Prochlorococcus marinus str. AS9601: one gene and its partner. The protein of the gene in region 1 binds, or shares a complex with, the protein of each later gene. Links are inferred from orthologs where the notes say so. Each region holds a gene or a part of one and is shown in the gene's direction. Other genes may lie near its edges.

Region 1 (6,033 bases):
TTAGTGGGACTCCACAAGCCGCTATTAGGTTTAAAGAAATACTTAATAATTCCAAAATAGATTTATTTTTTCTTCAAGGAACAGTTGTTTCAACTGAACATCTTGGTATGGAAGGTAAGGAAACCTTAAATATTAAAGATCTCTGCCAATCTATGAATGCCCCAGTTGTAGCCGGAAATTGTGTTACTTATGAAGTTGCAAAACTTCTCATGGACTCTGGAGTTGCAGGATTAATGGTTGGGATAGGACCTGGAGCGGCATGTACATCAAGAGGAGTATTAGGAATTGGAATCCCTCAAGCAACTGCAATTGCTGATTGTAGTGCGGCAAGAAATGATTACTTTAAAGAAACTGGTCGTTATGTTCCTATTATTGGTGATGGAGGAATTGTGACGGGCGGAGATATCTGTAAATGTTTAGCATGTGGATCAGATGCTGTAATGATTGGATCCCCAGTAGCTAAATCCTCAAACGCTCCAGGTAAAGGATTTCACTGGGGTATGGCTACTCCAAGTCCAGTATTGCCAAGGGGTACAAGAATTGAAGTTGGTTCTACAGGATCCTTAGAAAGGATAATTAAAGGCCCTGCCTTACTTGATGATGGGACACATAACTTATTAGGAGCCATTAGAACATCAATGAGTACTCTTGGAGCAAAAAATATTAAAGAAATGCAAAAAGTTGAAATAGTTATCGCACCATCTCTTCTTACAGAGGGTAAGGTTTATCAAAAAGCTCAGCAGCTTGGGATGGGTAAGTAATTCATTAAGAACAAAATTATAAAACCTTAGTTAATTAAATATTAAATTGAAAAATATTCTAATTAGGAGCTATTATGAAATGATGGGGGAAACCCCATACTCCTCACACACTAAATCGCCCGATTAATCGGGCTTTTTTAGATATTTTGTTACTTATATTATTTTATCTGTAATGAAATCATCACTTAAAAGAATTGCCTGCTAAATTTTCAAAAAGGAATACTTAAATTATGTCATCAGCTCCAGCCGTAACTGATTCTTCATTTGACAAGGATGTACTGCAAAGTGATCTACCAGTATTGGTTGATTTTTGGGCACCATGGTGCGGTCCATGTAGGATGGTTGCACCAGTTGTAGAAGAAATCTCAAAAGACTTTGAAGGGAAAATTAAAGTTTTTAAATTAAACACAGATGAGAATCCAAATGTAGCAAGTCAATACGGAATTAGAAGTATCCCTACCTTGATGATTTTTAAAGGAGGTCAAAAGGTTGATACCGTTGTTGGTGCTGTGCCAAAAGCAACTCTTTCGAGCACTTTAACTAAGCATTTATAAATTTAAAAGCTTTGCATAAAATCGGACTAATAGACTATGGAATGGGTAATATTCATTCTGTAACGAAATCTCTAGAAAGTCTTGGAGAAGAAATTATATTAATTAAAAACTTTAATGATTCTAAGCTTTGTAAGGCGATAATACTTCCTGGGGTTGGAGCATTTGATCCAGCGATGAATAATCTCATAAATACTGATTTGATAAATGATTTGAAAAATTGGATTAAAAGTGGGAAGTCCTTTTTTGGGATATGTTTAGGTCTCCAACTCCTTTTTGAATCTAGTGATGAAGGAAAAGTTCAAGGGCTTGGAATTTTAAAAGGAAAAATACAAAAAATACCCAATATTGTTAACCAAAGAATCCCACACATGGGTTGGTGCCAACTTATACCTACAAAAAAAAATACTCTTTTTGGGATTGAAGAATTAAATAATTGGGTCTATTTTGTACATTCCTATCATGCAATCCCAGATGACTTAAATATTATTGCAGCTCAGGTTGATTATGGCCCTGAAAAATTAACTGCAATGATCGAGAATGATAATTTATTAGCCTGTCAATTTCATCCGGAAAAATCTGGAAAAACCGGAGAAAAACTTTTGAGACGATGGCTTAGCAATATTCAATAATTGATAATTACTGATGAAGACAAACTTAAGATTAATAGGTGGTAAAAAACTCCAAAGTCCAAATAATTCCAATACCAGACCTACAACTTTGAGAGTAAGAGAGGCTATATTTAATATATTGAATAAAAGAGTTGAAAATAGTAACTGGTTAGATTTATTTAGTGGAACAGGGACCATATCTTGTGAAGCCTATAATCATGGGGCAAGCAAAATACTTGCAATTGAAAAAAACAAAATCAACTCAAAAATATGCTTAGAAAATTTACTCTCGTTGGAGAATATAGAGAATAGGAGAAATGATATAGAAGTTATTTGTAAAGACGTTGTGAAATGGACAAAACCAAATTATGAGAGAAACTTATCATCTAAAAATATGGATTTAAACAAATTAAAATTTGATTTTGTTTATCTAGATCCTCCATATGATGTGGATTTCCATGAATTAGTTTTAAATCAATTATTTAATTGTAATTTTTTAAAAAAAGATTCAACTGTTATTTGTGAACATTCTCCAAAACTTTTTATTAAAAAAAGTACTTTGTGGGAAACTATAGATGTAAGAGATTATGGGCAGTCAAGATTAACATTTTTAATCAATGTCCAGCATTCCTGAACCTCTTCTGTATTGATTCCATGCACTTACGAATAATCCAAGAAGAGTTATTGGAACTAACCCTAAAACAATTCCACATAGAAGAGGCTCGATCATCTTTTTGCCTTTTTTGAATTTCTTATTCACAATTGTTACATAGAGACTATTTTTTGTGTCAACATCTTCATCAACTGCAGCAGAAAGAGACTTCAAAAGTGAATTCTTAAAAATTGTTTTTATTGTATTTGGAGTTTTATTGATTTGTTTTTCAATATTTTTTTTAAAACATCATGAAAATAACAAATATATTGTTGAAACTCTTGAGCTTAATGGCTCTGCTGAGGAAGGAGATGCTCTTTTTAAGATAAATTGTGTTGGATGTCATGGAATTACAGCAAGAGGATTAGTGGGCCCAGACTTACACTCAATAACTCAACGTTTGAATGATAAAGAGATAATAAAACAAGTTACTGGAGGCCTAACTCCTCCTATGCCAAGCTTTGAAATTGATCCTGTAAATATGTCTAATTTATTAAAATATCTTCATAGCCTTGAATGATTTTGGGAAAAAATTTTTCTAATTTAAAGGTAATATTAGTTGAGCCAAATGGCCCTTTAAATGTAGGTAGCGTCGCTAGATTATGCAGTAATTTTGAAGTTGATGAATTAAGAATCGTCTCTCCTAAATGCGATATTTTTTCTTTAGAAGCAAAAAAAATGGCCCTTAAAGGTCAAAAAATTCTTGAAAATTGTAAGATTTTTGATGATCTTCAAAAGGCAATTTTTGATTGTGATTTAGTATTAGCATCTTGTGGAAGGATTGATGTAAATAAAGATTCATTTTTTGTATCTTCTGAAGATATATTTGATTGGACTTTATCCTTTAATAAGTTAAATAATTTAGCAATTATATTTGGCAGGGAAGATAGAGGTTTAACTAACAGTGAATTGCTTCTGGCAAATAAAACTTTTAGTATCCCAACTTCTCAGAATAATCCTTCATTAAATCTTTCTCACGCTGTTTCAATAGTTTTATATGAATTGAATAAGTCTTCTAAAAAGAATTTGAATAATGAATTAAAAGTTTTTAACTTAGCATCATCTAAGGAAGTACATGATACATTTCTTGATATAGAGGAAATGCTTTTGCGAGTTGGATATCTCTTAAAACATACCTCTAAGGCAAAAATCAGTAAATTTAAGAATTTTATTTTGAGGGCAAATACATCAATGCACGAAATAAATGTTTTAAGAGGAATTGTCCATCAAATAAATTGGTTTTTGAACAATTCAAAAAAAAATAAGTAAGTATAAATTTGATTAGTTATTGTTCTCTTCTTGTTTTAATTTGATAGGAATATTTACTAAAAACATTTTCTGAAGTAGCATCTATTGATTATTTGAATATTTAAGAAAACTAAAACTGTGCCTACAACAAAGAAAAGAAGAGTTTTTCCTTTTACAGCAGTAATTGGTCAAGAAGAAATGAAATTAGCTCTCTTGTTAAATGTTATTGATCCAAGAATTGGAGGAGTGATGATAATGGGTGATAGAGGGACTGGAAAGTCAACTACAATCAGGGCCTTAGCTGATTTGTTGCCTGCAATCGATGTTGTTAAAGACGATCCATATAATAGTTCACTAGTCGATCCTGATTTACAAAGTAAAGAAGTTTTGGAAAAAATTACTCAAGGAGAAAATCTAGAGAGTATTCAAAAACAAGTACCTATGGTTGATTTGCCTTTAGGGGCTACTGAAGACAGGCTTTGTGGAACCATTGATATAGAGAAGGCTTTGAGCGAAGGTGTTAAGGCATTCGAACCAGGTCTATTAGCAAAAGCTAATAGGGGGTTACTATACGTTGATGAAGTAAATTTACTTGATGATCATTTAGTTGATGTACTTTTAGATTCGGCCGCTTCCGGATGGAATACAGTTGAAAGGGAGGGAGTTTCAGTCCGACATCCTGCGAGGTTTGTCCTTATTGGTTCAGGAAATCCAGAAGAAGGTGAATTAAGGCCTCAACTATTGGATAGGTTTGGAATGAGTGTTGAAGTTAAGACAGTTAGAGATGCTGAATTAAGAGTTCAAGTGGTTGATCAAAGAACTTCTTTTGATGATAATCCTGATGAGTTTTCATTGAGTGTTGAGAAACAACAGGATGAACTTCAACAAAAAGTTATTAAAGCACAAGAAATATTAAATTCTGTTCAAATGGACGATGATTTAAGATTGAATATTTCTGCAATTTGCGGAGAACTAGATGTAGATGGTTTACGTGGAGATATTGTTACCAATCGATCAGCAAGGGCAATTGCAGCATTTGAGGGCAGAACTGAAGTGCAAGAAGATGACATAGCAAGGGTTATTTCTTGTTCTTTAAGACATAGACTTAGAAAAGATCCCTTAGAACAAGTTGATTCAGGAGAAAGGGTTATTCAAGCTTTTTGTAAAGTATTTGATTTAGATGAAAAAGAAAATTTATCAAAATTTCAATTATCTGCTGAAGCTTAATAACAGTGAGAATAATTGGGATTGACCCCGGATTAGCTAGAGTTGGTTATGGAATAATTGAGATAGAAAATGAAAGAAAGATATTATTAGATTGTGGCGTTATTGAAACAGGTAAAGATAAAAAAGAAGAAGATAGACTTTATGAGATATTCCAAGATCTTAATGAATTAATAAATCATTGGAAACCAACTGTAGCGGCAGTAGAAAAATTTTTCTTTTACAGGTCAAGTACTACCATTAGTGTGGTGCAGGCCAGAGGCGTGATTATGATGGTATTGGCCTCTAAAAAAATTCATGTTAGTGAGTATTCACCCGCTAAGATAAAATTAACAATTGCTGGATCAGGAAAGGCATCTAAGAAAGATATTCTTGATGCTGTTATGTACAACTTAGATCTTGACAAACCTCCAAAACCTGATGATTCAGCAGATGCATTAGCTATAGCACTTACAAAACTAAATGAGGATGGCTTTAACTAAAAAATTTAATATGACTATCTTTGAAAATAAGAAATTGGAGAGGGATAAGTTTAGAAAACTAAGAGATGGGATTTCTCTTAATCAAAGAGAAAATGTAGAAAAGAATGTAAGATTATATGTTGATTCATTTTCTAAGGGATATAAAAATATTGGTTATATAGCAATATATTGGCCTTTAAAAAATGAAGTAGATATAAGAAGTCTTAAGAAAAAATTTTCTTTAGCTTTGCCTAGATGTAAAGAAAAAAAAAAGTTGTTATTTTACCAATGGGATGAAAAACCTCTTACCAAAGATTCTGAGGGGATATTAAGTCCAAATAACTCTTCCCCATTAAGTTATTTGCAGATAAGCATGATATTTGTTCCATGTCTATCCGTTGATAAAAACCTAATAAGATTAGGTTATGGAGGAGGTTATTTTGATAAATTAAGGATAGATAATGATTGGAGAAATGTTCCATGCATTGGAGTATTAACTTCTAATTGTGTAAGTAAAATTCCATT
Region 2 (6,677 bases), 560 kb from region 1 along the record:
TCTACCCACCTTGCAGAATTAACAAATGATAGTGCTGAAATAATTGCCGTAGATAGATCAGCAAAAAGATTAAAAATACTGCAATCAAATTTAGAAAGGTTAAATTTGAAATCTGTTAATACCCTTAAGGCTGATGCTACGAGGTTGATTGAATTAAATCCTAAGTTTATTTCTTATTTTGATAAGATTTTATTAGATGCTCCATGTTCAGGCATTGGAACTCTTTCCAGGAATCCAGATTCTAGATGGTCTTTAAGTAAAGAAAAAATAAAATCTTTAACTTTATTACAGGGAAAACTTTTGGAGAGTATTTTACCTCTTTTGAAAAAAGATGGCACTTTAGTTTATTCAACTTGTACTATTTGTCCCGATGAAAATAATCTATTAATTGAACGATTTATTGAAAAAAACAAAACTTTAAAATTGGTTAGCCAAAAGCAAATTTTACCTAGCTTGGATTATCCTGGTGATGGATTTTATTCTGCAATAATTTCTTATAAATCTTAAAAATATAATTTATTTTTTAATTTGAATTTTATAAATTTCAGATATGAACTTCTTCCATAAATAAGCTGCATTCCCACTAGATAATTCAGTTTCCTTGTTATCGTCATAACCTATCCAGATCCCTGTTGTAAGGTTATCAATGGAACCAATAAACCAGAGATCTTTATTCCCATCAGATGTTCCTGTTTTCCCATAAATTTTATTTCCTTTTATAGAGGCTGCTTTTGAAGTGCCTTCTTTTACAGATTTTTCAAGAAGTTTATTTATTTTCTTGTTTATTTTTAAATCTAATATTTTCTTGGAAATAGATTTATTTTCCCAAATAGGTTGTTTTTTAAATGATTCTATTTTTTCTATGATTTCAGTGCTTTGAATTTTCCCATTATTGTTTATTGCAGAATATGCATTTGTGATGTTTAAAAGATTATCTCCGTAGGCGCCAATAGCTAATGATGGGAATTCCTCAAACTCTTGCTCGTAACCAAGTCCAAATGAATTCGCTAAATTAATTATATTTTTTAAGCCGATTGTTTTTGTTATTGATATTGGAACGATATTTGATGAACTTTTAAATGATTCAATCAAAGATATTGAACCTCTATAGTCTTCTGAAAAATTTTTTGGGCAATAACTTTCCCAGCATATTGGTAAGTCTTCAAATTTATCGCTTAATTTTGTTCCTTCTATTAATGCAGCAGCATAAGGGATTATTTTAAAAGTAGAACCTAAAGGTCTTACAGATGAAATCACTCTATTGTATTCATTAATTGATGGATTTTTGCTGGTTATCATTGTCCTGATTAGTCCTGTGTTTGATTCGATAGATAACAGACCAAATTCAAGTTCTTTAGGCCCTGCGTATGTTGATATTTTTTGACCTTTTTCTTGCCAATCTTTGTTGATAGAAGATTTAATTCTTAAAAACTTATAATCATTTTTACTTCCAATTTTTTTATCTGTTTCCTGAAGAATAAATTTTATTAGTAATTTATCATCTAAAAAATTATCAGCTTTTTGATAATTTAAATCTATTTTTTCTTTAATAGCCTTATCCTTATTTGCAAGAGAAATATATCCATCAACATACATTGATTCAAGAACTTTATTTCTATTTTTAATAGCTAGTTCTAAATTTTGATAAGGTGAATAAATTGATGGAGCTGGAGCTAATCCTGCAATTAATGCGATCTCTGATAATGTCAATTCTTCTACAAATTTTCCAAAATAAACTTGGGCAGCCTCGTTTACCCCGTATGCTCCTGATCCTAGATAAATATTGTTTAAATATAATTTTAAAATTTGATTTTTGTTATATCTAAATTCAAGTATGAGTGATATCAATATTTCTTTGATTTTTCTTTGAAAACTTAAATCATTATTTAGAAAAAGTAATCTAGAAACTTGTTGTGTAATCGTACTTCCTCCCTCTTTAACATAACCACTTCTAAAATTTTGAATAAGGGCACGTGAAATACTTTTTAAATCTATTCCATTATGTTTATAAAATCTTTTATCCTCGGAAGATATAAAAGAATGTTTAAGAAAAAATGGAATTTTATCATAACTATTATCTATTTCAAATTTGCGGCTTAATTTACTTAGTATCTTATTATCAGAAGATGATATTACGTAAGAATATTTGGTTTCCTGAGACTTTTTATTTTTAGAAACGTCAAATTTTAAGATATTAAATATTAGACTAAAAAAATAAAAAGATATTCCAGAAAAAATTAATATTGGAATTATTAAAACAAAAGATTTGAATTTAATCTTTTGCACCTTAAGCAACTAAAAAACTATGTCCTATCGCTAAAGCTGTAACTAACATCCCAGTTATAAGGAACGGTTGGGCACTTGCTTGATATTTGACATCAAACTTTAGAGGATCTCTCAGTAACCACATATCTTGAAATGTAATTTGTGGAATTACCAATAAAACCAAAATTACAGAGGCTAAATGTTGACCAATAATGACTAATACTACAACCATTGCTAATTGAAAAATATCAATCAGTCCTGCACTTATTCTACTTGCATTTTTAATTCCAAATACTACTGGTAGAGAATTTAAGCCTAGCTTTGAGTCTCCTTCAACACTTTTGAAATCATTAATAACAGCAATTCCAAGTCCTGAGAGGCTATAAGCAAGTGTTAGTATCGCCGTCACGATTGTTAATTTCCCAAACAAGGCTTGTCCTGCCCACCAAGGTAAAGCTATATAAGATGCTCCTAATGCATAATTTCCAAGCCAACCATTCTGTTTTAATTTGAGTGGTGGAGCAGAATATATATAACTAACAAAGGAACCTCCTAATGCTAAAAGTAAGACGGAAGGGAAGCTGTGCTTAGCATATAAATCTAATAGAAAAGCAACTATTAAACCCGCTATAAGTAATACCCAGATTTGTATTTTTACATCTTTAATTGATATTTTCCCAGAAGGAATTGGTCTATTTGGTTCATTAATTGCATCAATTTCTTTATCAAAAAAATCATTTATAGTTTGGGTATAACCAGCCAGAAGCGGTCCACTCATCAACATACATGCTAATGAAGCTAGTACATTACTAAATGTCCATTCAAAATTCCCACTTGCAGCTGCTCCACAAATAACTCCCCATATCAAAGGGATCCACGTTATGGGTTTCATTAACTGTATACGGAGTTTCCATATACTTGATGTTTCAGAGGCACCCTTAATTCCTAATAGTTGTTTTGGATCATTCACTTTATTCTTTAACCTTTCTCAATTTCTTCTGGGAAAAACCAATTTTGCTCACCATTCTGAAATTTTGCGGTGATTCCAATACTTCTGCCGTCTGTCATTTTATAGCCAGTTATTACGGCTTTAGGACTCGAGGATATTTGATCGATTAATTTAGCTGGTAGTCTATCTTTTACTTTGTTAATGTTAATTTTGATTTTACTACCGATTTTGGGTAATAATTTTGTTTCAGCCATAAGAGGTAAAATGGAAGCTATTATGCAAGATTAACAGCATTTGGACAATTTTTACTAAAATGGTAGCTCTTCGTTTAATTCCTTGTTTAGATGTCGCCCATGGCAGAGTGGTTAAAGGTGTAAATTTTGTTAATTTGAGAGACTCAGGCGATCCTGTTGAATTGGCTTGTAGGTATTCTGATGAGGGAGCAGATGAATTAGTATTCTTAGATATTAGAGCTAGTGTAGAAAATAGAAATACATTAGTTGACCTTGTCTCTAGGACCGCAAAATCAGTAAAAATCCCATTTACAGTAGGTGGAGGAATAGATTCTGTTTCTTCAATTAATGATCTTTTAAGAGCTGGAGCGGATAAAGTAAGTTTGAATTCTTCTGCAGTTAGAAATCCAGATTTAATTTCTAAAAGTTCTAGAGAATTTGGCAATCAATGTATTGTGATAGCAATTGATGCTCGAAGAAAAGTTAATAAGTTTGGTGAGTGGGAGGTATATGTAAAAGGAGGGCGAGAAAATACTGGTATAGATGTATTAAGTTGGGCAAAGAAAGTTGAGGAGTTAGGCGCGGGGGAAATATTGCTTACTTCAATGGATGGTGATGGAACACAGAATGGATATGATTTGAATCTGACCGAATCTGTTGCAAATATTGTTGATATCCCAGTAATTGCTTCTGGAGGAGCAGGCTCTCTAGAAGATATCTTTGATGTTTTCAAAGAAGGCAGGGCATCAGCAGCACTTTTAGCATCATTACTTCATGATAAGAAACTTACTTTAAAAGAAATAAAAACTTTCCTCCTCGAAAAAAAACTCTCAATTAGACCATATGAATAAAAATTTTAATTAAATCCCAAAAAAATAAGTTAAAAATTTAAAAATGAAATTTACAAAAACTATCGAAGTCAAAAATATATTTAATAAAATTTCCTATAAATATGACTTTTTAAATAATCTATTAAGTTTTGGGCTGCACAGATTATGGAAAAGGAAATTGGTTAATTTATTGGAACCTTTAAATGGTGAAAATTGGGCTGATTTATGCTGTGGAACTGGCGATTTAGCATTCTTAATTTCTGAGAGGGTTAGTCCAAGTGGTTCAATTACTGGGATTGACAGTGCAGAAGATATTTTAAATATTGCGAAGAAAAAATCAGAGCTTAAAAAAAATAAATTTATTAAGTGGGAAATTAAAGATGTATTAGAAATTAATGATTATTCAAAAAATTTTGATGGGATTTGTATGTCATATGGACTAAGAAACTTGAATAATGTTGAAGAAGGAATAAAAAAAGTTTTTGATCTTTTGAAGGATAAGGGAAGAGCAGGATTTTTGGATTTTAATCACTCAACAAGAAATTCTTTATCCAATATTTTTCAGAAAATTTATTTGAGATTAATCGTAGTAACCATTTCGCGGCTTTTTAATTTAGGTCCAGAATACGCATATATTGAAAAAAGTATTAGTAATTTTCCAAAGAAAAATGAACTTATAAATATTGCTAAGGAAGTTGGATTTAAAAAAGCTGAATATAGGACTATTTTGGGAGGGCAAATGGGAATATTAATTTTAACTAAATAAAGAATTTAGTTTTTTATTTTTCTCCAACAAAAAGAACACTTTCCCCATCTTTTGATTTCGCCGTCAGGAGTAGGTGAATTACAAAGAGGACAAATGCACATATTATTTTGATTGATTCTGCTTGGATGCTTTGCCCAGACTATCTTTGCATTAGTAGCTTTGATGTTTTTATTTTTAATTTCATAATTTTGTATTATTTTTATTTCATTCAAAGTTATTCCAATTTTCTCTATTCTCTCTTTCAATTTATGCTTGTAATAGATTAAAGCTTGGCGCCACTGTGGATGATTTACTGCGATAGTAAGTATTTTTTTTTCAATATTTAATGGTTTACATTCTTGAAATAGTTCTAAGCCGATTAAGTTCTTCCAGTTTTTATTGATTTTAGTGAGTTGATCTAAGTCTCCGCAGGATTTTTTGAAATTATCAAGACAATTTTTTAATGGATGTGGATTCCTTCTATTCACTATTGGCAAATACTTTTTGTCCAATTTGTAAAATTTACTTATTAAGACTAAAGTTAATCTAATCTTTAAAAAGATGCTCGTTGTTTTAATAAAGAATTTGTGAAAGTTATTGGACCTGCAGCTAAAACAGTTTTTTATTTAAAAAAAATTCAGGGTCAATATCCAACCTGGACACTTCATTACAAAATAAAATGTAAAAGTACCGAAAATGAGCTAACAAACTTGCTTGAATATTCTGAAATCAAGAAAAACCACCCAGTAGCGATAATCGCAAGAGAACAATTCTCAGGAGTTGGCCAAAATTCAAAAACTTGGGTTTCTCCAAAAGGCGGGATTTGGTTAAGTGCAGCTTACCCAATATTTTTAAAAGAATTTGAATATCAAATATTTAATTTGTCATTAGGTATTAAGCTATGTGAAATGCTTAGACAAGAGAATATAAATGTTTGTTTGAAATGGCCAAATGATATTTTTTTTGGTTCAAAAAAGTTGATTGGATTTTTACCAAGGGTGATAACAAGAGGCAAAAAAATTATCTATGTAAGATTAGGACTTGGCATGAATGTTTTAAATTACACCCCATCAGAAGGTATTTCATTATCAAAAGTACTTCAAACTAAGAATATTAATCAATATTATTGGACAGCCAAAGTTCTTAAAGCCTTTTATGACTCAATTGAATGTAATAAGAAAAAAGAATATGTGATTAAATCTGCAAATAAGTTTCTTACTAAAAGTTTTTTACCTAGTGGTTATTGTCCTGATTCATGGAAAATTAAAGATATTGATTCGAATGGAAATTTAAGAATTGAAAATGAAACTCAACTGAAGGTAATTAGAAGGTTTTGAATTTAATTAACTTTTAATTCGACTATTCTTCCATCCTTAAATTTGGCTATTTTTTTTGCGCGATTTGCAACTTCATCTTCATGCGTAACCAAAACTATAGTTATTCCAGATTCATGCAGTTTGTCAAAAAGATCTAACACATCTTCAGTGGTTTTTGAATCAAGTGCTCCAGTAGGTTCGTCTGCTAACAAAATTGCTGGGTTATTGATAATAGCCCTCGCAATAGCAACTCGTTGTTGTTGACCTCCGGATAATTGGTTTGGGCGATTATTCATTCTTTCTGAAAGGCCAACTTTTTTTAGGGCATTCTTACCTCGC

Evidence for each region.
Region 2: the proteins of hisH (region 1) and hisF are in contact, whole or in part, in a crystal structure (PDB 6RU0), measured with the Thermotoga maritima proteins. The link is inferred for Prochlorococcus marinus str. AS9601 from one-to-one orthologs. Residues at the interface, in WP_004080484.1 of Thermotoga maritima: Asn15, Arg18, Arg22, Arg117, Leu118, Pro119, His120, Met121, Gly122, Trp123, Asn124, Asn134, Gly135, Tyr136, Tyr138, Val140, Tyr158, Glu180, Lys181, Ser182, Ser183, Lys184, Ile185; in WP_004080486.1 of Thermotoga maritima: Met1, Leu2, Ala3, Arg5, Ser40, Glu41, Asp45, Glu46, Ala70, Glu71, Ile73, Asp74, Ile75, Pro76, Phe77, Asp98, Lys99, Ser122, Gln123, Glu161, Thr195, Leu196, Asn247, Arg249, Glu251.

What each region holds. Positions count from the first base shown.
Region 1 is NC_008816.1:973,318-979,350, reverse strand. The notes cover bases 230-3,135. They hold hisH (imidazole glycerol phosphate synthase subunit HisH), read left to right. Parts: upstream 230-1,326; coding sequence 1,327-1,944; downstream 1,945-3,135. Other genes in these bases: A9601_RS14625 (RNA methyltransferase), read left to right, coding at 3,092-3,135; A9601_RS14630 (c-type cytochrome), read left to right, coding at 2,709-3,095; petG (cytochrome b6-f complex subunit V), read right to left, coding at 2,534-2,653; rsmD (16S rRNA (guanine(966)-N(2))-methyltransferase RsmD), read left to right, coding at 1,958-2,557; trxA (thioredoxin), read left to right, coding at 992-1,315. Outside these bases: more of A9601_RS14655, read left to right, coding at 1-229; more of A9601_RS14625, read left to right, coding at 3,136-3,844; bchI (magnesium chelatase ATPase subunit I), read left to right, coding at 3,962-5,050; crossover junction endodeoxyribonuclease RuvC, read left to right, coding at 5,056-5,529; A9601_RS14610 (5-formyltetrahydrofolate cyclo-ligase), read left to right, coding at 5,540-6,033. UniProt on the Escherichia coli protein: IGPS catalyzes the conversion of PRFAR and glutamine to IGP, AICAR and glutamate. The HisH subunit catalyzes the hydrolysis of glutamine to glutamate and ammonia as part of the synthesis of IGP and AICAR.
Region 2 is NC_008816.1:416,883-423,559, forward strand. Bases 2,495-5,412 are described here. They hold hisF (imidazole glycerol phosphate synthase subunit HisF), read left to right. Parts: upstream 2,495-3,527; coding sequence 3,528-4,298; downstream 4,299-5,412. Other genes in these bases: chlG (chlorophyll synthase ChlG), read right to left, coding at 2,495-3,235; petP (cytochrome b6f subunit PetP), read right to left, coding at 3,244-3,468; ubiE (bifunctional demethylmenaquinone methyltransferase/2-methoxy-6-polyprenyl-1,4-benzoquinol methylase UbiE), read left to right, coding at 4,342-5,043; A9601_RS11455 (DUF721 domain-containing protein), read right to left, coding at 5,049-5,412. Outside these bases: A9601_RS11425 (16S rRNA (cytosine(967)-C(5))-methyltransferase), read left to right, coding at 1-507; A9601_RS11430 (transglycosylase domain-containing protein), read right to left, coding at 517-2,286; more of chlG, read right to left, coding at 2,288-2,494; more of A9601_RS11455, read right to left, coding at 5,413-5,534; A9601_RS11460 (biotin--[acetyl-CoA-carboxylase] ligase), read left to right, coding at 5,610-6,359; A9601_RS11465 (ABC transporter ATP-binding protein), read right to left, coding at 6,362-6,677.